DNA from 4 places in the Sulfurovum aggregans genome. Region 1 is predicted to be linked to each of the others. Evidence: riboswitches for the same ligand, from Rfam matches in the RefSeq annotation. Region 1 holds a riboswitch; each other region holds the start of a gene.
What was found. Region 1 has a riboswitch for cyclic di-GMP ahead of ACZ48W_RS04770 (CAP domain-containing protein). Riboswitches for the same ligand answer to the same signal wherever they lie in the genome.
Positions count from the first base shown of each region.

Region 2: linked by a shared signal. The riboswitch ahead of ACZ48W_RS03735 (hypothetical protein) and the one ahead of ACZ48W_RS04770 (CAP domain-containing protein) in region 1 are both predicted to bind cyclic di-GMP.
Region 3: linked by a shared signal. The riboswitch ahead of ACZ48W_RS03450 (PAS domain-containing protein) and the one ahead of ACZ48W_RS04770 (CAP domain-containing protein) in region 1 are both predicted to bind cyclic di-GMP.
Region 4: linked by a shared signal. The riboswitch ahead of ACZ48W_RS03590 (type IV pili methyl-accepting chemotaxis transducer N-terminal domain-containing protein) and the one ahead of ACZ48W_RS04770 (CAP domain-containing protein) in region 1 are both predicted to bind cyclic di-GMP.

Region 1 covers NZ_AP042387.1:968,116-975,758, forward strand. The annotation lists gene ACZ48W_RS04750 (Fic family protein) at 1-1,029, opposite strand, end outside; gene ACZ48W_RS04755 (alanine racemase) at 1,282-2,286, opposite strand; gene ACZ48W_RS04760 (hypothetical protein) at 2,327-2,464, shown strand; gene ACZ48W_RS04765 (agmatine deiminase family protein) at 2,442-3,464, shown strand; gene ACZ48W_RS04770 (CAP domain-containing protein) at 3,461-4,048, opposite strand; cyclic di-GMP riboswitch class I at 4,115-4,191, opposite strand; gene ACZ48W_RS04775 (carbon-nitrogen hydrolase) at 4,295-5,167, shown strand; gene ACZ48W_RS04780 (globin domain-containing protein) at 5,214-5,711, shown strand; gene ACZ48W_RS04785 (hypothetical protein) at 5,799-6,968, opposite strand; gene ACZ48W_RS04790 (hypothetical protein) at 7,106-7,643, opposite strand, start outside.
Region 2 covers NZ_AP042387.1:747,478-755,120, forward strand. The annotation lists gene ACZ48W_RS03705 (BamA/TamA family outer membrane protein) at 1-860, shown strand, start outside; gene dnaK (molecular chaperone DnaK) at 1,003-2,886, opposite strand; gene grpE (nucleotide exchange factor GrpE) at 2,981-3,529, opposite strand; gene rpsO (30S ribosomal protein S15) at 3,779-4,048, opposite strand; gene ACZ48W_RS03725 (RrF2 family transcriptional regulator) at 4,226-4,624, shown strand; gene ACZ48W_RS03730 (DHH family phosphoesterase) at 4,624-5,664, shown strand; cyclic di-GMP riboswitch class I at 5,799-5,873, shown strand; gene ACZ48W_RS03735 (hypothetical protein) at 5,991-7,607, shown strand; gene ACZ48W_RS03740 (DUF1501 domain-containing protein) at 7,617-7,643, shown strand, end outside.
Region 3 covers NZ_AP042387.1:689,424-697,066, reverse strand. The annotation lists gene ilvN (acetolactate synthase small subunit) at 1-204, shown strand, start outside; gene lpxD (UDP-3-O-(3-hydroxymyristoyl)glucosamine N-acyltransferase) at 358-1,314, shown strand; gene ACZ48W_RS03455 (hypothetical protein) at 1,353-1,583, shown strand; gene ACZ48W_RS03450 (PAS domain-containing protein) at 1,601-2,050, opposite strand; cyclic di-GMP riboswitch class I at 2,138-2,214, opposite strand; gene metH (methionine synthase) at 2,398-5,904, shown strand; gene ACZ48W_RS03440 (aldolase catalytic domain-containing protein) at 6,230-7,198, shown strand; gene trpB (tryptophan synthase subunit beta) at 7,318-7,643, opposite strand, start outside.
Region 4 covers NZ_AP042387.1:721,091-728,733, reverse strand. The annotation lists gene ACZ48W_RS03615 (endonuclease/exonuclease/phosphatase family protein) at 1-163, shown strand, start outside; gene hemJ (protoporphyrinogen oxidase HemJ) at 164-598, shown strand; gene ACZ48W_RS03605 (DUF2231 domain-containing protein) at 663-1,415, shown strand; gene ACZ48W_RS03600 (c-type cytochrome) at 1,433-1,786, opposite strand; gene ACZ48W_RS03595 (IS1380 family transposase) at 2,097-3,416, opposite strand; cyclic di-GMP riboswitch class I at 3,603-3,682, shown strand; gene ACZ48W_RS03590 (type IV pili methyl-accepting chemotaxis transducer N-terminal domain-containing protein) at 3,764-4,543, shown strand; gene ACZ48W_RS03585 (hypothetical protein) at 4,554-4,991, shown strand; gene ACZ48W_RS03580 (type IV pili methyl-accepting chemotaxis transducer N-terminal domain-containing protein) at 5,003-5,815, shown strand; gene ACZ48W_RS03575 (hypothetical protein) at 5,825-6,583, shown strand; gene ACZ48W_RS03570 (response regulator) at 6,597-7,643, shown strand, end outside.

The sequences.
Region 1 (7,643 bases):
TGTGGCTGTAGAAGTTTTGGCTATGGAGATATATTTTTTGGTATTTAGACCACCCTCGAAACCATCTTCTCCTGCATCCAATAACTTATTGAGTACTTTTATTTGGCGAGTGTTTAGCGAATACTCTCTTGCTCTGTCCCAAAAGTTGGCTTTTTGTATGGCTATTTGAACCTGTTCCAGTGATATTTCTATGGCTTTGTTTATCATATCGGTATGCCAGGCTATCCACTCTGTGATCTCTAAATTTTTGTTGAAAAGCAGCTTTTGACTGTGCTCCAAAAGGTCATAGTAGCTCTTTTTATCCTCTACTATGGCTGTAGATATGGAGTAGTAACCATCATTTAATCCAAGCTCTTTTGATAATACATAGTTTGTTATCGCTCTTGCAATTCTGCCATTTCCATCATCATAAGGGTGTATAGTCACAAACCAAAAATGGGCTATGGCGGCTTTGGTGTAGGGTTCTTCTTTGCTTTTGTTTACAAACTCCAAAAAACAATCCATCTCTTTATCTAAAATATCTGGAGGGGGTGCGATATAGTGGGTCTGTTCTCTTCCTCCTTTATAGGAAACGACAGACATCTCCTCTTCTCTAAATTTTGCAACATTTATTTTATACAGTCCGCTATATCCATCAGGAAATAGAGTATTGTGCCACCCATTAAGACGCTCTATAGTAAGTGGTGAGCTATTTGTACTGCTATCCATAAACATAGCCACAAGCCCATCTGTATGTTTTGTAGAAGTATCTTTTTTTATAGCCCTACCATCTATCTTTTTTAGAATCGATGAACGAACACTCTGACGGTCTAAGACCTCTCCTTCTATTTGGGAGGAGGTGACTATTTCATTGATAGAAGATTCCACTTTAAGAGCGTTGCTTTTTTGAACTCCGAGCATGGTAAGTATGCCATCTAGTCTGCCACTATTTTGACTCATAGACAACAGGCTTTTACTCAATTTGGTTTTATCATATTTGAAATGAGGATATGTATCATCTTGCCATATCCATATTTTTTCATTTCCCATCTCTATCCTTGGTCTGTGTGAGCTGATTAATTTAGATAATCGTATCATAATATGAGCTGATTGTCAAATTTAAGTAGCTCAAAGATACAATAACTCTTTATCTATTTTGGCAGATAAGATGCAAAATGTTTGAAGTGGTACACGAATTGGTACACGATTTAGAGCCTAGTCTCGCAAAGCACGGTGTAGAGGGGAAGTAAAATTCCCCCTCATCTCCACCAAAATTAAAAACTTCAAATATAAAATTCTTCTTTAGATTATTTTTCTTTCAATATCAGAACTTAATGCTGTTGTCACTTCATAACTAATCGTTCCAAACTGTTTCGCAGCTTCTTTTGCATCATTCATCACACACACCTCTTCTTTGGTAGATTCAAGTACAATGAAATCCATAGAGACACGTCCGAGTATAGGGAGTCCTTCTGCTGTACTGTAGGGTTGCCCGGAGTTACCTCTGCACCAACCATCCCCATAACCCAGATCATACGTAGAAACCGTCATCTCTTTAGGAGCAATAAAATCTCCTCCGTACCCTACTCTTTCCCCTTTTTTCAGTACTCGAGTAGAGGTCTTTTTTGCATGGAGGGTGAGTACCGGTTTAAGTATTACTTCATCAAAAGAAAGAGGCAGTTCATTATAACCGTAAGCCCCTATCCCTACTCGAACCAGATCTTCATCAAAATGTTTACTGCGCAGGATAGCTGCTGAGTTATGCGAGTGGAATCGTACATTGGTGAAACCTTCATTTTTCACATGCTCTTTTACTGCTTCAAAGCGTTTCTGCTGCCAGAAAAGTTCTGAACCAAGTTCATCTGCACTGCGGAAATGGGTCATCACTCCCACAAGATCCAAACCTTGTTCTTTTATCAGTCCCAATGCAACATCCAACTCATCAAGTGCTATACCGTTACGATGCATTCCTGTATCTACTTTCAACTCTACTTTTGCACCTTTTTGGGCTTTCACAATATCACTCAGGATATTGATAGCAAAAGAACACTTATCATCTTTTACTATCTTGTCACCCAAAACTAAAACGGTTTCAAAGAGTGCTTTGATAGACTCTGCCTCTACACTCTTTCTCACTACGGCATGTTTAATGCCAAACTGGGATGCAAGTTTTGCCATAAGCTCCAGACCATGTCCATATGCATTGTCTTTGAGAACAATAGCGATCTTGTCTACCGAGCCGGTTTTTAGTGCAATTTGGTTAAGATTATGATAGAAGTTTTCTTTATTGATCGTGATAGTTGCCATAGAGGGATTATACATGCTTAATAAGTAAAAAGGGATTAAAATGGATTGGTTTACTGGCGTAGTTGTTGTTGGGATGGCTGCAACACTTATTTTTACAGGATTTCTTGTGAAAGAGTTCAGGAAAAGTATCAAAGAGAGCAAAGAGGGTAGAGTCAGTGGAAAATGTAACCTTGACTAACAGAGTAATGCCTGCTGAATGGGAGAAGCAGAGAGCTGTACTTATGTCTTTTCCTCATGAAGAAACAGACTGGGCAAAAGATGATCTTGAAGCTGCTCTTTCACCTTTTATCCGTATCGCCCAAGCCATTGCTTATGGAGAAGCCGTTTACATCATCTGTAAAGACAAAGAAAAGATCTCTTCTATGTTCTGTTCTGCTCGAAACATGACTTTTATAGAGATACCTACCAATGATACATGGATACGTGACTACGGATACATCAGTATCAAAGAAGAAGGCAAGACTAAACTGCTTGACTTCACTTTTGATGGCTGGGGAGGCAAATTTGAAGCTTCACTTGACAACAGTGTCAATCAACATTTACATCAAAAAGGCTATATGGGTGTCACTCCTCTTGAAAAAATCAATTTCGTACTTGAAGGAGGCTCTGTAGAAAGTGATGGAGAGGGGACTGTCCTCACTACTTCAGAGTGCCTTTGTAATCCAAATAGAAATGGTGGACTGAGTAAAAAAGAGATAGAAGAAAAATTAAATACCTACCTTGGAGCTGATAGAATTCTATGGCTTGACCATGGTTATCTTGCCGGAGATGACACAGACTCTCACATAGATACCTTAGCCCGCTTTGTCAACAAAGAAACCATAGTATATGTCAAGTGTAATGACAAAGAAGATGAACACTATGAATCATTACAAAGGATGGAAGCACAACTCAAAACATTTAAAACAAAAAATGGAGATCCTTATACCCTTATTCCTCTGCCTATGTGCGAAGCAAAGTATAATGACGAAAGAGAAAGGCTACCTGCTACCTATGCCAATTTTCTCATTACCAATGATGCACTCATCTACCCTGCCTATCATGATAAAAATGATAAAAAAGCCGGAGAGATATTTCAAGGGATATTTCCGGATAAAGAGATCATTCCTGTACATTGTTTAAAACTTATTGAAGAGGGAGGAAGTCTCCACTGTTCTACGATGCAGGTTGTTTATTAACGCCTATACCCAAGATCAAGCGTCCAATACGTTTTGTAATACCCCTTTGGATTTGTACTTTTTGCCAATGCCATTTCCCTGAAATTCGGGCTCATGATATTGGCACAATGGGAAGGACTTTTCATCCATGCATTCACAATTTCCGATAGGGTTTTCTGCCCGGCACCTACATTTTCAGCAAAGGCAAAAGCCTTTCTGTATGTGTAGCCATGAAATTTCCCGCGTTCCGACGCTCTGCTTGCATGCCCTTTTTGTCTCCCTGTAATATCTGTCAATTTTCCGGAACCCGCATGGTGAGATAAATTATGTGTCGCCATATCATGAGCATGTTCAGCAGCGGCCCGATGCAGCTTATCACTCCATTTCAAAGGCATTGCTGCTTTAAATACCCCCTTATGTCCACATCTTCTTGGTTTGCTTCTGAGTATATTGATCACATCAAGATACGATTTAACCATAGTACGGTCACTGTCATAACGATAGGGAGTATTGAATCTGCTATCTATAGGAGTAGTTTCATTCGTACCTGCATGGGCATCCATTGTAAATAAACCGATAATGATCAGAAAAGAATATCGAAACATTCTCTCTCCTTTATTGCATCTATTGAATTGATTAAAAAGAAAAAGAGGGAATACACAGTGTAGACCGCTGGCAACCTGGCGATCTTTCTAAAAGATCCATGGCTTTCCGTCCCTGCTTCACAACAGGTTTGGCTTTTTCAACTTTTAATAACTTATTTTATAAAATATCACAAACTAATTTAAAATAAAATAAATCCAAAGTTCTCACGCTTATGCTAAAATAACAGAAAAATAAAGGCAAAGCCTATGCAAATTGCTCTTATCCAACAACAATATCATGGTAGTAAAAATACTACTATCAATATAAGTACACAAAACATACAAAAAGCTGCACAAGATGGTGCAGAACTCATTGTTCTGCAGGAATTGCATCAAAATGAGTACTTCTGCCAAAGTGAAGATACAAATTTTTTTGAATATGCTTCTGATTTTGAAGCAGATGTATTGTTTTGGAGCAGTATTGCCAAAGAAAACAGTATTGTACTTGTCATTTCACTTTTTGAAAAACGTGCACCGGGTCTCTACCACAATACTGCTGTAGTCTTTGAAAAAGACGGCTCCATTGCAGGGAAATACCGAAAAATGCACATTCCTGATGACCCTGGTTTTTATGAAAAGTTTTACTTTACCCCTGGTGATCTTGGATTTGAACCCATACAAACCTCTATTGGTAAACTTGGTGTACTGGTATGCTGGGATCAATGGTATCCTGAAGCGGCTCGTATTATGACACTCAAAGGGGCTGAAGTTCTCATCTACCCTACAGCCATTGGCTGGTTTGATGAAGATACTCAAGAGGAGAAACAACGACAACTGGAAAGTTGGATCACCATACAACGTTCCCATGCCATTGCTAATGGTATCCCTGTAGTCAGCTGTAACCGTGTAGGATTTGAAGCCGACAGCAGTAGAGTAATGAAAGGGATTCGCTTTTGGGGTAATTCCTTTGTCTGCGGTGCACAAGGTGAGATGTTAGCTCAGGCAGATAATGAAAGTGAAACCATTCTCTATGCAAATATAGCGCATGCACGCACCAAAGAAGTACGAGACATCTGGCCATTTCTACGGGATAGACGTATAGAAGATTACAATTGTCTATTAAAACGTTTCTGCGATTAAGTTATTTTAATTATAATCCGTAAAAATATTTTCCCAAGGAACAATCATGTCAATGGATATTACCCCCGTAAAAAAAGGTGAACAAGTTCACTTTCATAACCCTGCTATAGCATTTTATGAGGCTATTGGTGGTGAAGATGGAATGCGAGAACTCATGTATAACTTTTATGACAAGATCTATGAGAGTGATATCGCCCACTTCTTTCCCCAAGATGAAGAAGAGTTTGAAGCGGTCAAAGTTAAAAATACCAAATTTTTCATCCAGATCTGTGGTGGACCGAAAGTCTATGAAGATGAAGCAAAAGGAATGGAGCTTAATGAATATATGATCAGGCTTCATGATGATTTTTCTATTACTGAGAAATCACGCATAGAGTGGCTTGGTACTATGAGGGAAGCCCTTGAAGAGCTTGAAAATGTAGATAAAAAACTAATAGAAGATTTTTGGAGCTACCTTGAAAACTTCTCAAAACTGACTGTCAATACTTTTGCTGACGGCAGTACCTATTATGCAGCATATACACAGGCAGCGGAAGAGAAATAATTTTCTCTCTGCCTGAACCTGTTCCAGGTTCTCTTTGATATGCTATTCCATCCTGTAAGAAGGATGGAACTCTATTCAATCTTTTTCTTAAGAAGCTGGTGCAAATGCAGCTTCCATTGTTTCCAGTTTTAAAACCATTTCATCATATTTTGTTTGTGCTTCAGCTTCACTGTAATCTAAAGTATCTACAAGTTTTGTTTTAATTTCCGTTTCATTCTGTACCATTATTTCACTCATCATACCAAAAGCTGTATCTACCGTAATTTCTGCATTTGCAATGATCACTTCTGTCACAGGGTCAATAAGTTCTTGTGCCACTCCTGCTGCTTCCAGTAAATGTTCTGTAACGTACACTTCTACATCATCTGGAGAAAGCACCATAATCGCATCTACAAAATTTGAAACCAACTCGTAATCTGTTTCCAGTTCTCCGGTTATACCGCTTATATTCATATCAGCAATCATCTCCTGCATTCTTTCCACACTCATGGCATAAAGTTCAGAATCAGAAATTACATTCATTACATCCATTGCTTCAGCAAAATATTGTACACGTAACTGCTCTACTCCACTGAGATTCTGATCTGCAATCGTAGCGATCAATGTACCTAATGTACTTCCGCCTACTTCCAATAAGTCTATTTCCGGAACAGACATCTCTTCTGCGATTGCTCTATAGAATGCTCTTGTATCATTGGTATCTGTTGCAAGCTCTGCAGCCTGTTGTAATGCCATTGCTGCCTGAAGTGCTCCCTGATCCTCTAATTCAAGCATATTTGCCTGCAATTCTTCTACTGTCAATCCAAGGACAGATGCAACTCTTTCCTGAGCAGCTGTCATATTCATATCTGCTGCCATAGCTGTTTCATATACTAAAGTAGTAAGTGGTGTGATCATCTGTTGTGCAGCAAGGTTTGCTTCATCGATCATTGCTGTCATCGTACCTGTAAACGGCATTTTTGTCACTCTGTCATATCCACCCTGTACAAGCAATGTTGCTCCAGCTATCATATCATCCTGTGAAACAGTCATACTGTAAGTACCGTTCATATCTGTTTTTACTGAAGGCTCAGTAGTTTCACATTCACCATTGTTATTGATATCCAAACATACTGTCGCACCTACCAGTTCAGGATCTACAGCAGTTCCCTGTACTGTTGTCTCTGTTGATCCGGAAGCTGAACCTCCACCACCACAACCAACTAAACCAAAACCTGCTACCAATGCAGTTACTGCTATAATACTTGTTTTTTTCATAATTCCATCCTTTAAAATTGATACTGGTATTATGACAAAGAAGTATTACCTGAAAATTACTAGAAGTTATTATAGTTATAACCATAGAGCCTATACTGTTTTTGAAGTATTATTATAAAACGGGTAGAGCACCCTGTTTAAAAATAGTAGCCAAGATTCACAATCGTAGAAAGGTCACTTGCACTATCACTCAGACCGTGAGAAACCCTCAGATTCATAAACCAGTGCCTATTGAAAGCATGATTTACCATCAATGTTGTATTTTCAATATCTTCAATACTGCTGTAAACTGATTTCTCTCTGCTGTATGAGAGATTGATATAGGTAGTGTCAAACAGATAATATCCTATACTTACCGATTTTGTATCTATATTCCGGGTCATCTCATCATGCATAAACGTATATTTGTAATAAAAATTCATATCAAATTTATCTATTTTATAATTCATATTCACATTCAAAAAATAATCTGTTTCATTACTGCTGTCTGAAGCTATAGGCAGTACCATACCCGGCCCGAATTTCATGGTCATATGATCCATTTTTAATTTATAGTTTACGGACAGATAGAGATCATTGCCTGCATAAGTATTGTTCTGGGAATAAGACTGGGTAAACAGAGTAACTATAAAATTCTTATAATAATAGTCAGCCATAAATGAGACCAAAGTATCA
Region 2 (7,643 bases), 220 kb from region 1:
TAAGATATGTACTTCCCATAGGTGAAGGGTTGGAAAATCCGGAAGGACTCTATACCCTCAAAGACGGATTTGCTGTAGGCAGGGAAGATTATGGAAACGGTATTCCCTTTGCAACTGGCAGAACATCCATAGGATTAAAAACATTTTATCAATACAACAGTTTTGAGAATTGGCAGGGCAATATACAATGGGATGAGAATAATGCTCTGACAGAATGGTCTTCCAACGGGCTGCGGTTATTTCTTACACATGATAATACAGACTTTGATCTCAACCCGTCAAAAGGATACCAGTTCCAAGTACAGTATTCAAAAGATTTCGGATGGGGTGATTCATTGCAGAGCTGGGATTTCCTGGAATTCAAATATAATCAATATTTTAACCTTGATACATTTTCTTTCACCAGACAAAATGTCCTTGCACTTAGTATTTGGACAGGGTACTCTTTCTCCTGGGACACTGAAAAAGAGATCGTTCCGGGGATCGATGTACACCGCCCTCCTCTGGGAGAAGGTGCCAGACTGGGTGGATTTAATCGTATGAGAGGATATGACAATAACCGATTCTCAGATAAAGCTGTGTTTTATGCTACTGCCGAATATAGAGCTGTCATTAACTACAACCCTTTAAAAAACAGCTCTTTGGTCCCTGTAGCTGTAGATTGGTTTCAGATAGCTGCTTTTGTAGAAGTGGGGAGAGTCCATAACCGATACAATTTTGATCTTTTAAGTGATATGAAATATGATGTGGGTATCAGTTTACGTGCGATGGTTGCCAAACTTCCTGTCCGTTTGGATGTTGCTTACGGAGATGAAGGTACAAATATATGGCTTATGGTATACCAACCGTTCGACTTTTAAGATAACACTCAAAATAAAAAACAAAAATTCTCTATTTTAAACTTTATCATAAGGGGACAAGCCCCTATGAAGAGATGACTGAAATAAATTCTTATTCCATCTCAGCAGTCGGCTCTTATATAAAGAGCCGAATTATGGTGAATTACTCTACTTCAGCATCGATAACATCGTCATCATCTGCTTTTTTTGCACCTTGATCAGTACCTGCTTGAGCACCTTGTTCTTTAGCATACATTGCTTCAGCTAATTTGTGACTTTTTTCAGTCAATGCTTTTACTTTCTCTTCGATCTGCTCTTTAGTAGCATTGTCATCTTTAAGTACAGCTTCAAGCTCCTCAATAGCAGTTTCAATGTTTGCTTTTTCTGTCGCATCAAAGTTTTCACCCAGGTCAGTCAAGGACTTTCTTGTTTGATGGATCAATGCATCCGCCTGGTTTCTGCTTTCAACCACTACTTTTCTTTTTTCATCTTCAGCTTTATGTGCTTCTGCATCCTGTACCATTTTTTCGATCTCTTCATCAGAAAGTCCTGACGAACCGGTAATCTTGATCTCTTGAGATTTACCAGTACCTTTATCTTGTGCCGATACTGTCAAGATACCATTTGCATCGATGTCAAATGTTACTTCAATCTGTGGTACACCTCTTGGTGCTGCAGGAATGTCTCTAAGTTCAAACATTCCAAGTGATTTGTTATCTTTTGCAAATTCTCTTTCACCTTGAAGTACGTGAATACTTACCGCCGGTTGATTATCTTCCGCTGTTGAGAATACTTGTGACTTCTTCGCCGGGATCGTCGTTCCTTTTTCAATCACTTTAGTTGTTACTCCGCCTAAAGTTTCAATACCAAGACTAAGCGGTGTTACATCAAGTAAAAGAACATCTTTTACATCACCGGTAAGTACACCACCCTGGATAGCCGCACCAAGGGCAACTACTTCATCCGGGTTCACAGATTTGTTAAGCTCTTTACCAAAGAACTTTTTCACCTCTTCCTGAACCAATGGTACTCTTGTAGAACCACCGACCATTACAATTTCATTGATATCAGATTTGTTTATACCCGCATCTTTAAGTACAGACTCGATCGTTTTGATCGTACTGGCAACAAGATCAGAGATAAGTGATTCAAATTTCGCTCTGGTAATTTTAGTTACCAAGTGTTTTGGACCACTTGCATCTGCTGTAATAAATGGAAGGTTGATTTCCGTTTCAGTTGCACTTGAAAGTTCTTTTTTTGCTGCTTCTGCTGCATCTTTCACTCTCTGAAGTGCCATCACATCTGCTTTGATATCAATACCGGATTCAGACTTGAACTCTTCAGCTACATAATCAATGATTCTGTTATCAAAGTCATCACCACCAAGGAATGCATCCCCACCGGTTGCCATAACTTCAACAACATTATCACCTGTCTCAAGTGTTGTAACATCAAATGTACCACCACCAAGATCGTAAACAACGATCTGCTCTGATTCTTTTTTGTCTAATCCGTATGCAAGTGCTGCAGATGTAGGCTCATTAATGATACGAAGTACATTTAAACCTGCGATTGTTCCTGCTTCTTTTGTTGCTTTTCTTTGTGCATCATTGAAGTATGCCGGAACGGTAATAACAGCATCTGTTACAGTCTCACCAAGATATGCTTCTGCATCCTCTTTCATCTTCATGAGTACTTTTGCAGAGATCTCCTGAGGAGTATATGTTTTTTCAGCTACTTCGATCGCACATGCACCGTTTCTGTCAATTACATGATACGGAAGTCTCTCTTTCGCTTCTGCTGCTTTTGGTTCATCACACATAAGACCCATAATTCTCTTAATAGAATAAATCGTCTTCTCCGGGTTTGTTACTGCCTGTCTTTTTGCAGATTCACCTACAAGGATTTCACCCTTGTCTGTAAATGCTACGATAGAAGGAGTCGTATTTTTCCCTTCTTTGTTCGCAATAATAGCTGCTTCTCCATTCATATACACTGCCATTGCAGAGTTTGTTGTTCCTAAATCTATTCCTAATACTTTTCCCATTTCTCTATCCTTATTTCATTATCTTTATCTATACTTGAAAGTATAGTAGGTTTGTTCTTTTTTTTATGCAACTTAAGTTGCATTCATCTCTTTTTTATTTACAGGTACTTACCATTGCCGGACGCAGGACCCTGTCTTTAATGGTATACCCTTTTTGCATCACTTGAACCACATCACCTGTTTTATGTTCATCACTTTCAACCTGCATGATCGCTTGATGCACTTCAGGATCAAATGTGCCGTCACAAACGATCTCTTTAATATGGTTTTTTTCTAAAACCTTTTTAAGCTGTTCATACGTCAGTGTCACACCTTCTTTCATTTTTTCCAGAACTTCTGATGTATTTTCCTCATCAGCTCCTTCTATAGAGCTAAGTGCGTTCTCAAAAGAGTCGATCACAGCTAAAATATCTTTTGCAAAACTTTCATTTGCATAAGAGACAGCATTTGCTTTGTCTTTCTCCAAACGTCTTTTGGAATTTTCAAAATCTGCATGTGCTCTCAGATATTTATCTTTCCACTCTGCTGCTTCAGCCTGTGCCGCTTCAAGCGGATCAACTTCTGCTGCTTCTGTTTCAACCTCTTGAGAGCCCATTTCTTCTTCTGTTTGGGACGCTTCAAGATTTTCATTCTCTTGACTCATATACAAACCTCCTTTTCTATCATTACTGCATTAATTCCTCATGCTTGAACGCATTATACAACATTGAGTGTACCTTTGTCAAGTATATACTTAATATTTTTATATAATATTATTTTAGTCAATATGACTCAACTTAAAAAATTGGGCAGAACTATAGATACTTTATATATAAGTAAATAAAATGAAAATAATCTAGAAATAGGTAAATAGGAGAATGTTGACTGCCGGGAGGCAGTCAGGTAGGGAGTATTAGTTTCTAATACCGAGATCTGTTTTGATAGTATTCCATCTAGCAAGATCTGTGTTTTTAAGATATCTCATAAGTCTTCTTCTTTGACCTACCAGTTTAAGCAGTCCAAGTCTTGAAGAATGATCTTTCTTATTTATTTTAAGGTGTTCAGTAAGATATTTAATTCTTTCTGTCAACAGTGCTACCTGTACTTCTGTTGAACCTGTATCGTTTTCGCCTCTTGCGTATTTAGCAATAATTTCTGCTTTTTTCGCCTGATCCAAAGCCATAATGACCTCCTGATTGGTAATTTAATTTCCAAAATTCAATTTGGGAACGCAATCATATCATAATAACCTTACTTAGGACTTATAATACAGGTGCTTCTCTCTCTTAGTTAACTTAGAGTAAAATACTCCTAATTAACTCAATCCTATATAATTATAGATAAGGATCAAAGGCTTACAATGTTATTAACACGCGCGAGTGAATATGCACTACTCTCTTTAGACAGTATACGGAAATCAGATAAACCTATCGGTGCAGAGCAATTGGCAAATGAACTTAGTATACCTAAAAGTTTCCTTGCTAAGATTTTACAGAGTCTTGCTAAACAAGGTATTTTGGAGTCACGCAAAGGTGCGCATGGTGGTTTCGTCCTTGCCCAAGATATAAATGAGATCACTATCACCAATGTTATACTTGCAGCAGAGGGTAAGCCCCCTGCCGTATTTGACTGTACCAGCTATTCGCATACTTGTCCACATGGTACCATAGGCACCTGCGCTATCTCTCCATTCTTGGCTAATTTTCAAACCAAGATAGATGACTTCCTCAATGGTCTTACCTTGGGAGACATACTTTAATGCAGCAACATATTTACCATCTCTCTCATATAGATCTTGACGGCTATGGGTGTCAGTACCTCTCTACGCAATGCTTTAAGAAGATCGAATGCTATAATGCGAACTACGGTCCGGAAGTTACTGCCCGCCTTGAAGAAATAGTGAAACAAATAGAACAGGACAAATTTATACAAGGTAATGATACAGAAAGACTTATTCTTATTACGGATCTCAATCTTACGACAAAAGAAGGGAACTGGATAGAAAAAGAAGCTATACGTATCGGTGCGAAGCTTCAACTTCTTGACCACCATGCAACAGGAGCTGTTGCAGCTGAGAAGTTTGCCTGGTATACCCTTGATACTTCACGTTCTGCTACACTCATTACTTATGACTGGCTGCAACAACATTACGGATTCGATAAAGAACAAAAATTGGCTACCATTGTAAAAGCGGTCAATGCCATTGATATTTGGGTCAATGACGATCCTCTTTTTGAGTACGGTAAAGTAATGCTGGGGATGATCTCCGGGGTAAGAGAGATCAATCGTATTTTATTTCCGGCTCAAGACAGAGCGTTTAAACTCTCCATGCTGGAGGAAGCAAAAAACAGAGTCAATACTCCTGCTGCTCCCATCAAACTGGATGATGATCTGCATCAGATCAAAAAATCCTTTTTTAAACAGCAGGAGAATAATACAAAAGACAATCTTGTAGCTTCTTATGTCACTGATCTTTTAACCAAAGACAAACAGCGTCTTACTATAGAATACAAAGGATACAAAGGTATTCTCGGATATAACGTAGGTAATGCATCTATTATAGGAAATGCCTGTATGGTTGCAAATCCTGACTATGACTTCTATATGGATATAAATTTCAGAGGGCATTTTTCCTTACGCAGCAATAATAAACTGGATGTCTCCCAAATGGCAGCACATATCGGGAATGGCGGCGGCCATCCCAATGCAAGCGGAGGGAAAATAGAAGGCTACAAAGACTCTTTTGTTTATGCTGATGTACGTAAGTTTGTACAGAACTATATTAATGAAAAAAAATAAATCATGATAAAGTGAAAGTATCCCTCTTAAAATCTATTTAATATAAAACCGTTATACTTACAAAAATATTGGCATATTTATTGCAGGAAATAAAAGTCTGCAAGTAATAGTATGCCGATCTTCTTACTTCTATACGATGATAAAGCTAAACCTATCGCGAGGCAGGGGCAGAAAGCTATGGGTCTCATTGAGATTGCCAGGTTACCGATAGATCGCAATAAATAGAGGGCATGAATATAATTTCATGAACTGTTCTATACTCTTTCTCTCCATAATCTTATGCATATATCGATGTCCCTATATTTTATTTTATACAAAGGATCGACATGCAGCTCTTTCAAAAAATGTACAAATTCATACTTGTTTTTTCTCTTTTTCTCTTTCTATCTAACTGCGGTGGAGGCGGTAGTAGTAGTGGAGGAGGAACAGAAGATGAAACGACAAAGGTCTATGGTATTACTTTAGATGCTACTCCTTTATCCTATTCCCAATTTGGGCTTCAGGCATTAACCAATAATGAATTTAATGCTCTTTCTATAGAAGATCAGTATAAAGTTGCTGTTAAACTTTATGCTACCCTTTTTTACGGAAGTTCTCTCAGTGAACTCAATGCAAGTATTCAATCCGGTATCTTTATCAGCCAGACACAGGAAAAATTTGATCAGACAAATGATCCTTCAGAACTGGCTTCGGTAGAAGAGCATTTATATGATTATCAGGGCTGGGGTACCGGGGAGGTCATGGTACCAATGCTTGCCAGGCTCTTCCACCTTTCTCCGGGGAAAGAGTATCTGAACCGATGGGCGGCTTATATCTTGACACAAACCATTCTTTTTTCTCCTGCTTACGAACTTGATACTGTCTACAGCATTGATGCTATGAATGTATACAACAGTTTAGTAAGAGATTTTGACGATGATCTCAGTCTGCAATGGGTAACATTCAAACATATGATAACAGATGAGAACTGGAGAAGATTCAGAAGCCCTGAAGACAACGGAAGAGAGATGCTCGAGATATTTCTCATGGATTTCAATGATGCTCATGTACCTCTTGCTGCAAAAGCTTTGCAGAATTGGCAACTTGATAAAAATACAAATACCCTGATCATTACATTAGATGAAAATACAGAAGCCATTACCACCCTTTTTCCCAATATGACCATCTATAACGGTACAAACTTTTACAGTGCACTTGTTCTCCAGCCGGAATTTCTTGGCACGGTCAGTCGGAGATTGGTTGATATCTATTTTCCCAATCATACAGAGACACAAAGAGATACTATTGTAAACCAAATCGTTTCCAGCAATCCTACCTCATGGACAGGACTGTTAAAACAGATCATCTACTCCAAAGAGTATCTGCTTTATTCAGAAAAAACAAGAACATTTGAAGAGAGCTTCTTTCCTATCGCAAAAACATTGGAGTGGCATCCTCACCAGTATTCATTCTATTATATTTATGACCGATTGAATAAAATGCATCAATCAACTATGAGATATAAATTGGGTAGAAAAACGGAAGTTCCTCTTGATTCCCAATCTTTTGCCTGGTTCCATAAGACCATAAGAGAACATGTCATGATCAACTATGAAACCAATACGTCTTTTGAATCATGGGATGATGGGTGGACATTAACAAGTATCTATCAGTCACTTCCTGCAGAAGCAGATACCAAAGAAAAAGTAGCAGAGCATATTGTTCATACACTTTTTATTCCACTCATTGGCAGAGATGCAACCCTTACAGAACTACAGTTCTTTCAAGATATGATCGATGAAGACAAATATGACAGTATAACATTCCGAAGTTTCCCATGGATCAGTCTTATAGGCAATGATGATCTGCAGGATGATCTTGAAGAGCGTGGTTATTTTGCTGCAATGGTACTGGATTATATTTCACGTCTTAGTGCTATATATTCATTTGATAAGAAAGAATAGGAGAAGGACATGAACAAGTATACTATAAATCAAGAA
Region 3 (7,643 bases), 280 kb from region 1:
GTAAAATTCCCTATTGCTGAGAATCTTAGTGATATATCGGCATTATGTGCTGCCTATAATGGCGGTATTGTGAATGTAGGGACAGAAATGGTTATTGCCCAAGTGGCTGATGAACCGAACCGTATCAAACATTTTATTGAAGCTGCACAACGTTATAATCCTAGTGAAGTTGTACGTGGTGGTGTTGTGGCTATTGAAAGATAATTTAACTACTGAACTTGTTCCCATGCTTTGTGTGGGCATGCATATAAGAGTTTTGCTATAGAAGTATAAGCTTATTTCTTTGATTTTATTGAAGTATGCATTCCCACTCAGGAGAGTGGGAACGAGGGTTATTTTAATAAAAGGATTCTCTTTATGACTTACAAACTCTCCCAAATTACTCAAGAACTTAACATAGATATTAATGGAAATGACATAGATATAGATGGTATTCATACTTTAAGTGAAGCAACACCTACACAGCTTAGTTTTTTTAATGATAGTAAATATGCATCACAATTAGCTCATACAAAAGCAGCAGCCGTACTTATAGAGAAAAAACATGCAGCGTTATTACCCTCAACGACTATGGCACTTATCACAGATGAGCCCTACTTGAAATTAGCATTGGCTACTAAATTCTTTGCACATAAATTAGAGACTAAAGGCGAACACCCTCATATGGGTGAAGGATGCGATATAGACAAGCGTGTATATTTTGGTAAAAATGTTACACTTGGAGATAATGTAACTATATTGGCAGGATGTTATATCGGTGATAATGTGACAATAGGCTCAGATACATTACTGCATCCAAATGTAACGCTATATCATGGAACAAAGCTGGGAAAAAGATGTATTATTCACAGTGGTACGGTGATCGGGTGTGACGGATATGGTTTTGCACATACAAAACAGGGAGAGCATGTAAAGATCTATCAAAATGGTAATGCTGTGGCAGAAGATGATGTTGAGATAGGGGCAAACTGTACCATAGACAGAGCAGTATTCGGTACTACTATTATCCGTAAAGGTACCAAACTGGATAATCTTATACAGATCGCACATAACTGTGATGTAGGAGAACATACGCTTTGTGCAGCACAGGTAGGACTTGCCGGCTCCACTACTTTAGGCAGAAATGTGGTTATGGGTGGACAAAGTGGAACAGCCGGTCATCTGTCAATAGGTGCTTTTGCGACTATTGCCGGTAAAGGCGGTGTAACAAAATCGCTTGAAGGAGGAAAAACCTATGCTGGTTTTCCTGCCATAGACCATAAAATGTGGTTGCGTATGCAAGCAAAGATAGCTGGGTTACTGAAACGAAAATAATTGTGATATAATCAGTCTATATAATATAAAGGATTAATATGAGTGGGACAGTAACAAAAATAGATGAAATTGCACTTGGAAGCACAAAAGATGGAAAAATCTCTATTACAACCATAGTTGAGCCTTATGGGAAGGGTAGTGAAAGTGTAGCAAGTATCGGTATCTCTCTTCAGGCTGATGCCGGAGAACCGGATTGGAAAGTGCATATCCCTAAAACGAATATTGATGCGGTGATCGCTGCTTTGCAAGAAGCAAAAAAAAGTCTCTAATGTAAAAAAGCTGCTGATTACTCAGCAGCAACCATCTCTTTATATTGGGAGAGGGCTTTCTGCATAGAGTCTTTATCCGGGATCTTTCTTCCTGCAATATAGCCAATAATTTCTCCATTATCATCAAATTTCGGTTTGATCCAGACAACAACAAGATAATATTTTCCTTCATTTGTCATGTTCTTGACAAAGCCTTCCCAGTAGTTCCCGCCTTTAATTGTTTCCCACATACCTTTAAAAGCAGCTTTTGGCATATCCGGATGTCTGTTGATACTGTGCGGTGAACCGATCAGTTCTTCTTTTGAATAGCCTGTCATTTCTCTGAATTTACGATTGGCATAAGTAATGATCCCTGCAGTATCTGTCTCTGTGATCATCACACCGCCATCAAAGATCACTTCTTCATCTATAGGTTCAGGTTTCGTAATTGTTTTACCGGTAATAATATTTTTTATAGTTTGTCCCATATGTAGCTCCATTATTCAGAGGATTTTTAGCATTGGAAGTTCAGCAGTTTTGAGTAGAAACAAGAAAGGATATATCTCAGAATACAATTAGGCAATCTGGCAATCTTTATATAAGACCCATGACTTTCTGTCCTCACTTCACAATGAGTTTAGTTTTTACAATGTATATACTTTGTAATAATATCCATCTATAGCTTATATAGTTATAAGAGACAAGATAGTTGCTTCTTTAATTAGATTTATTCCATACTTTGCTACAATTACAACATTATATACGGGTGAAAACACTGCCTTGAATATTAAGCTCTTCAGAGTTGGTGATGTAATACCCCTTTAAAGGAAGTTTTTTGTCTATTGATGAAACGATAAATTCATTATTGGAAGAACGTATTTTAGTGATTGATGGTGCCATGGGTACACAGATACAAGATCTTGAAGTACCAAAAGAAGCCTGGATCGATGATAAGGGTACGGATCAGGAGGGATGTAATGAACTTCTTAATGATACTGCTCCTGATCTTATAAAACGTATACATAAACGTTATGCGATGGCTGGAGCAGACCTTATTAAAACCAATACTTTTGGAACAATGCCATGGGTACTTGATGAATATCAAATGGGTGAACGTGCGTATGAACTTTCAAAAAAAGGTGCATTGCTTGTTAAAGAGATATGTGAAGAATATGGTACAGATGAAGCACCCAGATTTGTACTGGGTTCCATAGGCCCGGGAACAAAACTGCCATCCTTAGGGCATATTCATTATGATGAAATGTATGAAGGGTATAAACTTTGTGCATTGGGTCTTATTGATGGTGGATGTGATCTCTTCCTTTTGGAAACATGTCAAGATCCGCTACAGATAAAAGCAGCACTGCATGCCTGTCAGGATGCAAATAAAGAGAGAGAAGTTGAACTGCCTGTTATGGTCTCTGTAACGATAGAACTTAGTGGTTCTATGCTTATCGGTACAGATGCAACGACCATCGTAACGATCTTGGAACCGTTTGACATTCTATCGCTTGGTTTCAACTGTGGTACAGGGCCGGACCAGGTAAAAAAACATCTTAAGACACTGAGTGAACTTTGTGCCATACCTATTTCAGTACATGCCAATGCCGGACTTCCCCAAAACCGTGGAGGGTATACCTATTACCCTATGGGACCGGATGAATTCACTGAAAAACAGTTGGAGTTCACAGCCTTTGATGGAGTAAGTTTCTTAGGTGGATGCTGCGGAACAACACCACAACATATACAGGCACTTAAAAAAGCTGTAGAAGTTATAAAACCTAAAAAGCCAACAGGGAGTATAGAACCAAGTATTGCTTCACTTTTCAACAGTGTCGAATTGTTTCAAAAACCGGCACCCTTACTTATAGGTGAGAGAAGTAATGCTACGGGCTCTAAAGCGTTCCGGGAGCTCATTATCGCTGGAGATTATGAGGGAACTTTAACGGTAGGGCAGGCACAGGTACGCGATGGAGCACATTGTCTTGATGTGAATGTAGAGTTTGCAGGGCGTGACGGTGCTACAGATATGGCAGCAGTGATGGAGTTATATAACCAAAAGATACCTCTGCCGCTTATGCCTGATGCCACCCGCGTGAACACGATGGAAGCAGGGTTGAAATGTATTGGCGGAAAGCCCATCATCAACTCAGTCAACCTTGAAGACGGGGAAGAGAAACTTGATGCCATTTGTCAGTTGGCCAAACGTTACGGAACAGCACTGGTCTGTCTGACCATTGATGAGACAGGGATGGCAAAGACGACAAAAGACAAACTTGCTATGGCAGAACGTATCTATGACCTCTGCGTGAACCGTCACGGCATTGATCCCAGAAATCTCATATTTGACATGCTTACTTTTACGGTGGGTTCAGGTGATTTGGAGTACCGTGATGCAGCCATACAAACGCTTGAAGCCATACGCGAACTGCATAAACGACACCCTGAAGTAGGTTCTACACTGGGACTTTCCAACATCTCGTTCGGACTCGATAAGAATGCGAGGATCTATCTCAATTCAGTCTTTTTGCACCACTGTATCCAGGCGGGAATGACATCGGTGATCATCAATGTAAAACATATCATTCCTATGGCAAAGATGAGCCAGGAAGATATTGATATCTGTGAAGAGCTGTTGTTCCATCCTGATGATGAGTCACTCTTTAAGTTCATCGAACATTTTTCAGACAAAACCGTAGATGATTCTGCTACAGATGAAGAGTATGAAGCAATGAGCTATGAAGAGAAGATCTCCAAACTGCTCCTTGACGGTGACAAAGAGCGTATGATACCTCTGGTTGAAGAGGCCAGAAAAGAGATAGACCCGGACCATATCGTCAATGAGATACTTATAGATGCGATGAAAGTCGTAGGTGAACTTTTTGGTTCGGGGCAGATGCAGTTGCCGTTTGTTCTGCAGTCAGCGGAGACCATGAAGACAACTGTGGATTATCTGAACCCATATTTGACCAAGCAGGAGAAAGAGACAGATACGACACTGGTCATCGGTACGGTCAAAGGGGATGTGCATGATGTAGGGAAGAATCTGGTAGATATCATTCTTTCAAATAACGGTTTTAAAGTCATCAATGTAGGGATCAAAACAGATCTGGAAACCTACCTTGGAGCACACAGGGAACACAATGTACAAGCCATAGGAATGAGTGGATTGCTGGTAAAGTCCACAGCAGTCATGAAAGACAATCTTGAAGCGATGGCAGAGATGGGTATGGAGATACCGGTACTGTTAGGCGGTGCTGCATTGACACGCAGTTTTGTGGATGACTTCTGCCGTCCCATCTACAAAGGTCCTATCTTCTACTGTCGTGATGCGTTTGACGGGGTCATTGCTATGAGTCGTATAGAAAAGTACAATGAAGACCCAAGTGTCGGACTGGATACCCGTTTGGCAGGAGATATGGTCGAACGTGAGAAGAAGGCCAAAAAAGAGGTAGTCATCCCTCCTTTTGAAGAGATCAAAATGCCGGAGCCGGCACCGGTACCTACACCGCCGTTCTGGGGAAGAAGGGTACTTAAAAAAGAAGATCTGGATCTGGATATGGTCTTTAGCTGGGTAAACCAGAAAACAGTTATCAAGATGCATTGGGGTTACAAAAGCAAGGGTATGAGTAAAGAGGAGTACCAAAAACTCCTTGATAAAACAGTTTATCCTGCCTATGAACGTTTAAAACGAGAGTTTATAGAGAAAGATCTTTTTGAACCTACCATCATCTACGGTTACTATCCATGCAGAAGCAATGACCAGGAGTTGATACTTTTTGATGAGAGTGAAGGGTGGAATGTAGATGCAAATGCCAACAGGGAGCCTCTGGCAAACATTGTCGGCAGAGCGGTCCATGAGTTCTCTTTCCCTAGACAGGGACGAAAACCACACCGGGCACTCAGTGATTTCTTCCATCATGACAGACATGATGTCATTGCCTTGACCTGTGTCAGTGCAGGACCGAAGTTCTCAGCCTATGAAAAGGAGCTCTACGATGCAGGTAAATATCTGGAGTACAACATGGTACACGGCTTCTCAGTAGAACTGGCCGAAGCTTTGGCAGAAGTAGCACATAAGCAGATAAGATTGGATTTGAATATCGCCTCAGAAGACGAAGGACATACCTTGCGTGATGTAAGAATGAACCGATACCAGGGAGCCAGATACTCCTTCGGTTACCCGGCATGCCCGGATCTGGAGCAAAGCAGAATTATCTTCGACCTGCTCAAGCCTGAAGAGTTCGGTATAGAACTGAGTGAAACTTTCCAGATACATCCTGAGCAGAGTACGACAGCTTTGGTGGTGCATCATAGGAATGCTACGTATTATGCAGTTTAAATAGGGTGCGTTTGCCAACGCACCTTTTATTTTTAACTCGTTACCACGTTGCACGTGGTAATGCATACATCAATTCAAATCATAAATCAATAATAATCCATCGCTAGATGATGAGGGTGTAGGTCGGGGTTCCCCTGATCCCGACAATCCAAATATATATATAACATGGCAATTTTTATTTTATGCCAATTCATGTCGGGATGAGGGCAACCCGACCTACAATTTCCCAACTTACACAAAAATATCTCAAATTACCAACTCTTTAATACAAACACAAACGATAACACGATATTATTTTTCTAATTTAATGATATAAGGATAATTCATGCTGGAAAAACATGGATCTATGCTTCTTGCCAGGGAAGATATAAAAGTTTTTGACTGTACCATAAGAGACGGTGGTTTGGTGAACAATTACCACTTCACAGATGAATTTGTCAAAGGTGTTTACGATACCTGTGTGGCTGCCGGTGTTGACTATATGGAGATAGGGAAAAACAATTCTCCTACACTGATGTGTGAAGAAGAGTTTGGTGCGTGGAACTTCTCTAAAGAAGAAGATATCAGACGTATTGTTGGTAATAATGATACCGATATGAAAATAGCAGTTATGTCAGATATAGGTAGAACCGTAAAAGAGGAGCTGCTGCCTAAAGAGGAATCTGTGGTAGATATGATCAGGATAGCGACCTATATTCACCAGATACCTGAAGCCATAGAACTTATAGAAGAAGCACATGCCAAAGGGTATGAGACTACGGTAAATGTGATGGCTATTGCCAAGTCGGTTAATAATGAGCTGGATGAAGTACTTGATATACTTGGCAAAACAAATGTGGATGTCATTTACATCGCCGATACCTTTGGGTCATTCTACCCTGAACAGATAAAGAAGCTTACAGGAAAATACCTGGATGTGGCAAAACCTAATGGTAAGCAGGTAGGGATCCATGCCCATAATAACATACAGCTTGCCTATGCAAATACCATAGAGGCGATGATGTACGGTACAAGTTTCCTGGACTGTACGATATCTGGACTGGGAAGAGGGGCAGGGAACTGTCCAATGGAACTGCTTATCGGCTTTTTGAAAAATCCAAAATACAAGCAACTGCCGGTATTGGAGTTCATAGAGAAATTCATTGTTCCTCTGGAAAAAGAGCTGGACTGGGGTTACAGCATTCCCTATATGATCACTGGCCAACTTGTAGAACATCCAAGATCTGCAATAAAAGCAAGAGAAGAGGGTGATACGAAGTATGTAGAGTTTTATAATACTTTAATAGAGCAGTAAATCACTCCTGATTTTAAATCATAAAATTAAAGGTTTGTATGTGTTTCTATGCTCTGAATAGGAAGGATGGTGTAAGTAGGGTGCGTTGGAAAACGCACCCTACAGGGGGGATTAATATGTTAATTAATCCCATACTCTTTTCCATAATGTTCCACCACAAAATCAATATCTTTATCTCCACGGCCGGAAAGGTTGATGAGAATGGTACCAATATTCGGCTCTTTTGCCAACTTTAATGCATAGGCAACAGCATGTGCTGACTCGATAGCAGGGATGATCCCTTCTTCTCTGGAGAGTTCAAAGAATGCATCAATGGCTTCTTTATCGTTGATAGTAGCATAATTGACTCGGCCAATATCTTTGAGATAAGCGTGCTGCGGCCCTACGGAAGGGTAGTCCAGACCGCTTGCTACGGAGTATACTTCCTGCGGTTCACCGTTCTCAT
Region 4 (7,643 bases), 250 kb from region 1:
AATTACTATAGGGGGAAAAGAAATCCCCCTCTATTTTAAAAAAAAGATAAATAGACTATCTGATGGCAGTAAACTAAAGATAGGCTATGCCCATCTTGGATATTATAAGAAATTACAGTTGGTTGTTTACAGTAAAAAAGATTTTGATATATTGGAGAAATAAATGGCGTACTATAATTGGATATTGGCATTTCATGTAATGAGTTTTACCTCTTGGATGGCAATGTTGTTTTACCTGCCTAGACTCTTTATCTACCATAGAGAGCATGCAGATAATGAAGCGTTTGGCGAAGTAGTAAAGATACAGGAATATAAACTCTATACATATATAGGAGCACCTGCAATGTGGGCGACTATTATTTCCGGAGGATCTATGCTTTATCTGAACCCTGGTATTTTCCAAAGTGGCGGATGGATGCATGTGAAATTGTTTTTTCTGATATTTTTGATCGTATATAGTTTTTCACTGAATATGATCCGTAAAAAACTTATCATGGATCCGTTTTATAAAAGCGGCAAATATTTCAGATTTTACAATGAAGTGCCTACATTGCTTATGATAGGTATCGTAATTATGGTAGTTGTAAAACCATTTTAAAAGCTATGATTGTAAATAATTTTGTGTTATAATAATCAAATTCAAAAATAAAAGGAATTAAAGTATGGAATTGCCAGCTATTAAATTACCACAAATCGAACTTCCGTTTGATATCCCTGTATTGTTACATCCCCCAATAGATCATTTTATTATCGCATTGCCGATCATTGTTCTTTTGTTGGAAATTGCCAATCTTATTGTAAAGAAAAGAGCCATAGGGGTTGCGTCCTTCTTTTTACTGGTTTTAACTGTGGTAGTAGCTGTTGCTGCATACTTGACAGGAAGTGTAGATGGTAAGGAGGCTTTCCCGTTACTCAGTGAAGCTGCGCAGGGAGAACTTAAATCACATAAACTTTTAGGTACTTATCTTATGTTCTTCTCTGTAGTGGTACTGGTATTTAAAATACTCTCCGCACTAATTAGCCGAGGGCTCATGAAAGCACTTTATCTGTTAGTGCTTATCCTATTTGTTGCAGGTATACTGAAGCAAGGTAAAGAGGGAGGAGAGCTTGTTTATGAGTATGGTGTGAATGTTGAAAAAGTACAAGAACTGGACAGTGAACTTGATGATCTCAAAGAAGAACTCGAAGAGTTGGAAGAAGCAAGTAAATCTGTAAAAACAGAAGAAGAGAAACCTGCTGCAGCAGCTTCTCCAGAAACAACCTCAGATTCTGAAAAAGCAGTAAGCAAAGATGTAAAAACAGAAGAAAAAGAGACTTCAGATGATGCTGCCCCGGCAGTGAATGAGAAAACAGAAGAGGTAAAAGTCGAAGTGGTTCCTCAAGAGACGGAAAAACCGCAAATAGCTACACATTAAGAAAACATGGTTTTCTATTATGACCCGCCATCTCCTGCAGGGTCATATTCTATTTCATAACGATCTTTATTTACAGTTGTTTTAAGCGTGGAGAGATACTCTGCCATTTGAATGGTTTGGTTCTCATCCAGTGATTTAGCAAAAGATATCATAACGGAACCAAATGCAGTACGTGTTTTCCCCTGTTGAAGATCTTTTAATCTTTGCAATAATATATCTTTTCTTACACCTTGTAATCTAGGTGAAGCCCCCATCCCCTCCGCATACATACCATGACAGGAATTGCAGGCATTTTTAAGATAAAGTGCTTCAGCATCGGTAGAAGCAAAAAGTATAGATGAAAATATGTGCAGAATAAGAAGCTTTTTCATATCAACAGATCCGTTTTTTTAGTATTCTAGCAAAAGATTGCAAATATCTCTTTTATAACATATTTTATTGATATTATTATCCCAAATCCCGAAATAGAAAATTCATTTCATAAAAATTGAGAGACTATAACCCGTTTTTGTCTCCGAACTGTAAAAAAGTGTGCTTAAAAGAGCTCTTTGTATCCCTATGTCAACAAAGTGGTGCGTCAAATACTCTTTTTAAAGCCATTTTCCTGATTTTTTGACATAGCTATCCTGTCACTTTGTCTGAAGAAGAAATGATAAAGGGAATGCCGCAGTGGTGAAGTTGCTACTCTAAACTGAGCAAATAGCATTGATGCCGTATGTGATTGAGGATATCCACAAACGCTTCATTGACTTTAAGCACGATTTGGCGAGCATGATGGACTACTTTACCTGCAATATGATACAGTTTATAGCGAATGGTTTGAATGGTGTGTTTTTGCCAGCTGACATGTAATATACGTTTAAAGAGTATGAACAGGTTGTATGCCAATGTACCGATATGAAAGTAGAGCGCATTGGCTTGAAAGTCTGAAGTTGGCAGGTACTTCAGATTGAACCCGTTTTTCAGTTCTTTGATTCGGTTTTCACTGGTATCACCCCGTTGTCGGTAAAAGCGTACAATCTCTTCAGCTGTTTTCTCCAAGTCATTGGTGGCAATCACACTGTAACGTTCAGAAGCGAGTGCCAGCTTCTCTTCCTGGCTTAGAAACGCCTCCATGCCATGCAGCAATGGGGTGGTGGTTTTTTTAATCACAATCATACGAAAGGCATGATCGGTATTCTGCATCGTGTGGTAAAATTCTGCTACCTCTTCTTTGAGATGATGTGCGGTACCTTTTATTGTTCTAAGGGGTTCCCAGGAATCAATTGTTTCAATGTTTGTCAGTACACTCCTGTCAAGATGCCCGCCTACCACATAGATGATATTACGATTATTGCAATAATTGAACAGTGATGACTGATACGAAGCGCTATCGGCTCTCAGATAGGAGAGTTTTCGATGTTTGGGAAGTTGTGCTTCACACTGTTTGACGAATGCAAGATTATGATCAGCAGGTGCTACATTACCGGCTCTAAACTCCTGATGAATCACATAGCCGCCATTAAGATGCCTAATGATGGGAGTAAATCCCGGGAACATTTTATAGGTGGTAAACGCAATAGATTTATGGCTTTCTATCACGGTTGCATCAATATCAAGCACCAAAGGTTCATCTATTCTGCGAAGATAGCGTTGTAGCAAGGTACGGTTGAGTTTTTCCATCCCCGACATCTTGACTTTGCCGGAGCGTTTGAGCCATTTGCCGATACTGTCTGCTGTGGGAATATGCTTTATCCCAAGTAGTTCTTGAAGTGCGTGATCGGACTGAAGGGTGCGGATATCCTCCAGATATCTGCCTCCACTGTGTAACATTAGAACAAGTGAATGGATAAAGGTATAAGGATCGTAGCCTCGGTTACTTTTAGGTAAAGGAAGATATCGGTTGCATAACCGATCAAGCTTGATTGCTTTTAAAAACTCTCCAAAGACTGCCTCTCCTGCTCTGGGTGTCAGTCTCTCTTCGGTGCTCTCTACAGTGAAATTTAAAACACTTTGTGCCATACTTTTATCCTCCTGGAAAAAGCTCACCCATTGGGTGAAAGCGTTGAGTGGGCTTTTTCTCTGGCTTTCTTCGTATTTTACGGCATCTTCACTTATTCTTTTGTTTTTCTATTTCGGGATTTGGGATTATAAGTATTGTTGAAGTTTACAAGAAGTACAATTAATAGTGTAGTAAATACGATGTTTAATTGAAAAAGCCAAACCTGTTGTGAAGCAGGGACGGAAAGTTATGGGTCTTTTGAATGCAAGATTGCCAGACTGCTTAATTTAAGTATAAGCTTTTCTTTCTTCTTTGTCTTTTTTAGTATTCTGTTATTTTAATATACTAAGTAAAAAAGGAGTTTATAGTGTCTGATTTTATGAAAAAAGCAATAAAAATTGTTCTTCTTCCCTCTCTTATTTCCAGTTATGCTTTTGCAATTGAAATCAAAAATCTTTCTGTAGCTGTAGATGTTGCCGGGAAGCAAAGAATGTTTACACAGCGTATGTTGAAAGATTATGCGATGGTAGGGCTGGAAAACCATTTTGGAAATCCTGGAGAAGACCTTAATAAAATAATGGGATTATTCGAGAACCATTTGAATTCACTTATAGAGTTTAATACGGATCCTGCCACAGAAAAAAGTCTAGAAAAAGTCAAAGCTATGTGGGGTCCGATCAAAGCGGCATTAAATGAACCACCAAGTAAAGAAAAAGCAGGGAAAATGCAAGAAGATCTGGAGGCACTGCTCAAACAGTCAAATGAAGCAGTCGGACTTTTTGCAAAGCAGACAGGAAAAACATCCGGAGAAATCATCAATATATCGGGACGGCAAAGAATGCTTTCCCAAAGGATGGCAAGCCTTTATATGCTTAAAGTATGGGGTGTGGATGACCCTCAGTTCAAAGAGAAGATGGACAAGGCAATGAATTTGTTTAAAACTTCATTGGATAAACTGATGAAATCCGATATGAGTACACCGGAGATCAATAAGTTGCTGAAAAAAGCAGAAAAGTCTTTTATGTTTTTTGAGATCATGAATAAATCAAGTTCGAAATTTATTCCGTCACTGATTTACAAAAAATCAAATGAGATGTTAAAAGATATGAACACGGCAACAGGCCTTTATGCCGCACAGGAAAAGTAGGAAATACGGATTGGCAGTAAAAAAAATTAAAATGGGTTTGGTAGCAGTTTCACTTTTTATTACTTCAGTTCCAGCGATAGAAATAACCAGTACTGTACAGGCAGTTGATATAGCAGGGAAGCAGAGAATGTTCACCCAGCATATGTTGAAAGATTATGCAATGGTAGGAAGGGGAAATACTTTTGGCAAACCGGGTGAAGACCTCAAGAAGATAGCAGAAACTTTTGAAGACCATTTTGATTCATTGACAAAACTGAAAAGTTCAAATTTGAATACTGATGAGATAAACGGCCTTTTGGCAAAAGTCAAACGGTCATTTATGTTTTCTGAAATAATGGACAGATCAAAATCCAAGTTCGTTTCAACGCTGATATACAAGAAGTCAAATGATATTCTTTTGAATATGAACAGTGTAACACAAAAATATGTTGAGTTAAAAACCAAATAAAAGGAGACAGGATGAAAAATAGAATGATCAAAAATATAGGAATGGCAGCAGCAATATTTATATTGTCAGGGATGTGTACAGCAGAAGAGCTAAAGGCCCCTTCAACAGATGTGACAGTGATAGCAGATACTGTAAAATTGATAGATATAGCAGGTAAACAAAGAATGCTTTCCCAGCGAATTGCAAAAGATTACCTTTATGCGGGTATGAAGATTGCTCCGGCAAAGGCGAATAAACAGCTTGAAAAATCTCTTTCCGAACTTGTAAAATCCCATAAAGTGCTTGTGAAGTCCATTAATGACCCGGAGATCAAGAATCTTCTTGCTTTTGTTGAAATGAGTACAGAAGACCTTAAAATAACGGCAAATGAACCATTTACAATCGATAATGCACAATTGGTTATAGATTTAAGTGAATCAATGCTGGAAGGAAGCCAGTATGTTGTTGATTCATTAAAAGAGACGGTAAAGATCAAAGAATCTAAAATCGTAGGTATTGCAGGAAAGCAGCGTATGCTTGCACAGCGTATTGCCAAATATTATATTGCTTATCAGGCAGGGATTAAAGATAAAAATACAGTTGAGCAGATGAAAGCGGCAGTAAAGTTGTTTAGTGAGTCTCATGCAGCACTTATGCAAAATCCGGCAAATACACCGGCGATCAACCGGAAATTGAATGAAATAGACAGACTTTGGAAAATTGTATATAAGTTCTATCTTAATATTGAAAAAGGCGGATTGCCATTAATTGTTTTTAATACAACGGATAATATTACCAAAAAGATGAATGAGATAACGAAGCTTTATGTGGAGCTATATAAATAAGGATGAATAATGAAAAAAATATTTTATATATTTTTTCTTTTGTTAGGATCGACACTTTTCAGTGAAGCGGCAACAAGAGGAGATGTAAATATTATTGAGGCTTCGGAAAATATTAGATACCTTAGTCAAAAGATGGTAAAAGATTATCTTTTCCTTTATAAACATCCTGATAAAAAATTAGTGAAGGATGAACTGAAAAAAGCACTGAACAGGTTAAATAATGATTTCAGGATTATTGCTACAGCAACCAAGGATACCGATACAAAAGATATTCTTGAGTTTCTTGCCTACAGCAAGGATCAGATAGCACAGATCTTCGAGGAAACACCGGATAAAGAAAAAGCTGCATTGATGCTTGATTATAGTGAAACACTGCTTGAAGGGGCAGATTCCATTGCTGCTGCGCATAAATATGATTTTTCCAGAGAAGAGGAGATGTTAATGGTAACCAAAAAAATGGAATATCTTTTTGAAAGAGTTACCAAATATTATATGGCACTTCATGTAGGTTTTGACAGTACTACCAATAAAGAACAAATGAAAAAGGTTATGGCTGCTATTGAAGAGAGTTTGCTGGAAATATCTTTGTATAACTATCCCAAAGAAATGAAAAGCATACAAAAAAAGATTGATGAATCCTGGAAAGCCAATAGAATCTTTTTCAGTAAATCCGAAAATTTATTTATTCCAAAATTAATGTTCCTTTCTGTAGATTATCTTGAAGATATGGCCATAAAGTTAGCACTTTATCATAGTAAAAACCAATAAGAGGAGAGTGGAAATGAAAATTATAAATAATAAAAATGTCTTTACTTTTCTCATTATTGTAGTCATAGCAGTATTGGGACTGTTCTCTTACTATACTTATAATTCTTATATGAAGTATGAATCTACCCAGAAGAGTACACAAAGTATATCTTTTCTCAAAGAAATGGAGGAAGTGCTCGACAGAATAGAGAAAGAGAGACTTTATAGTGCCGCCTATATGGGTACTGAAGGAAAAACAGGATTTAAGAAGGTACAAAAAGCAAGAAATGAAGTGGACAGTGCCATAGAAGAACTCAATGCATTTATAGGCAAGCATAAAGAGTTCAGAATGTATCAAAAGAGATTAGAAGCTGCCAAAGAGAATTTAAAATATGTGCGGACAAAAATAGATACGTTAAGTTCAGACTATAAAAATATTTTCTTTGAGATCTATCATAATAGAATCTTTGAATCGCTCATAGGTGCAATGAGAATAGTTTCGGCGAATGATCCTTCTGTAAAAATGAAGAATTATTTATCGACATATACACGATTTAGCAAGTTGAAAGAAAATACTGCATTGGAAAATACAGGTATTTTTTTTATTTTGAGCGGATCCAGAAAAATGAGTGATAAAGATCTGGTGTTATGGGATTCTCTTTTAGTAAATGATACATTGCCGGAGTTTGATGCCCTGCAAAATAAGACGATTGTTTCCAGGCTTAATGCACTGCTTTCTCCAGAGCAGTTCAGTAAAATCGGTTCAAAAGAACGTGTTGAAATACTATATGGGGCATATAAAGGGGAATATCCGGTAACAACGAATGAATGGTTTGGTCAAGTTGAGAAAAAAATGAAATATATTGCACTGGCACAAAGTATACTCTCCTCAACTATCCAGAAGCATACAAAAAACAAAGTGGCAGAAAGTAAAGAAGTAATGACCAGATACGCGATAGGGACTCTCTTTACGCTACTGCTTCTTTTGGTACTGTTTGTGATCTATTACAATATCAATAAAGATAAACAACTCTTTGAAGATACGCTAAGAGATATTGAGACAGTACTCAACCTTGAACAG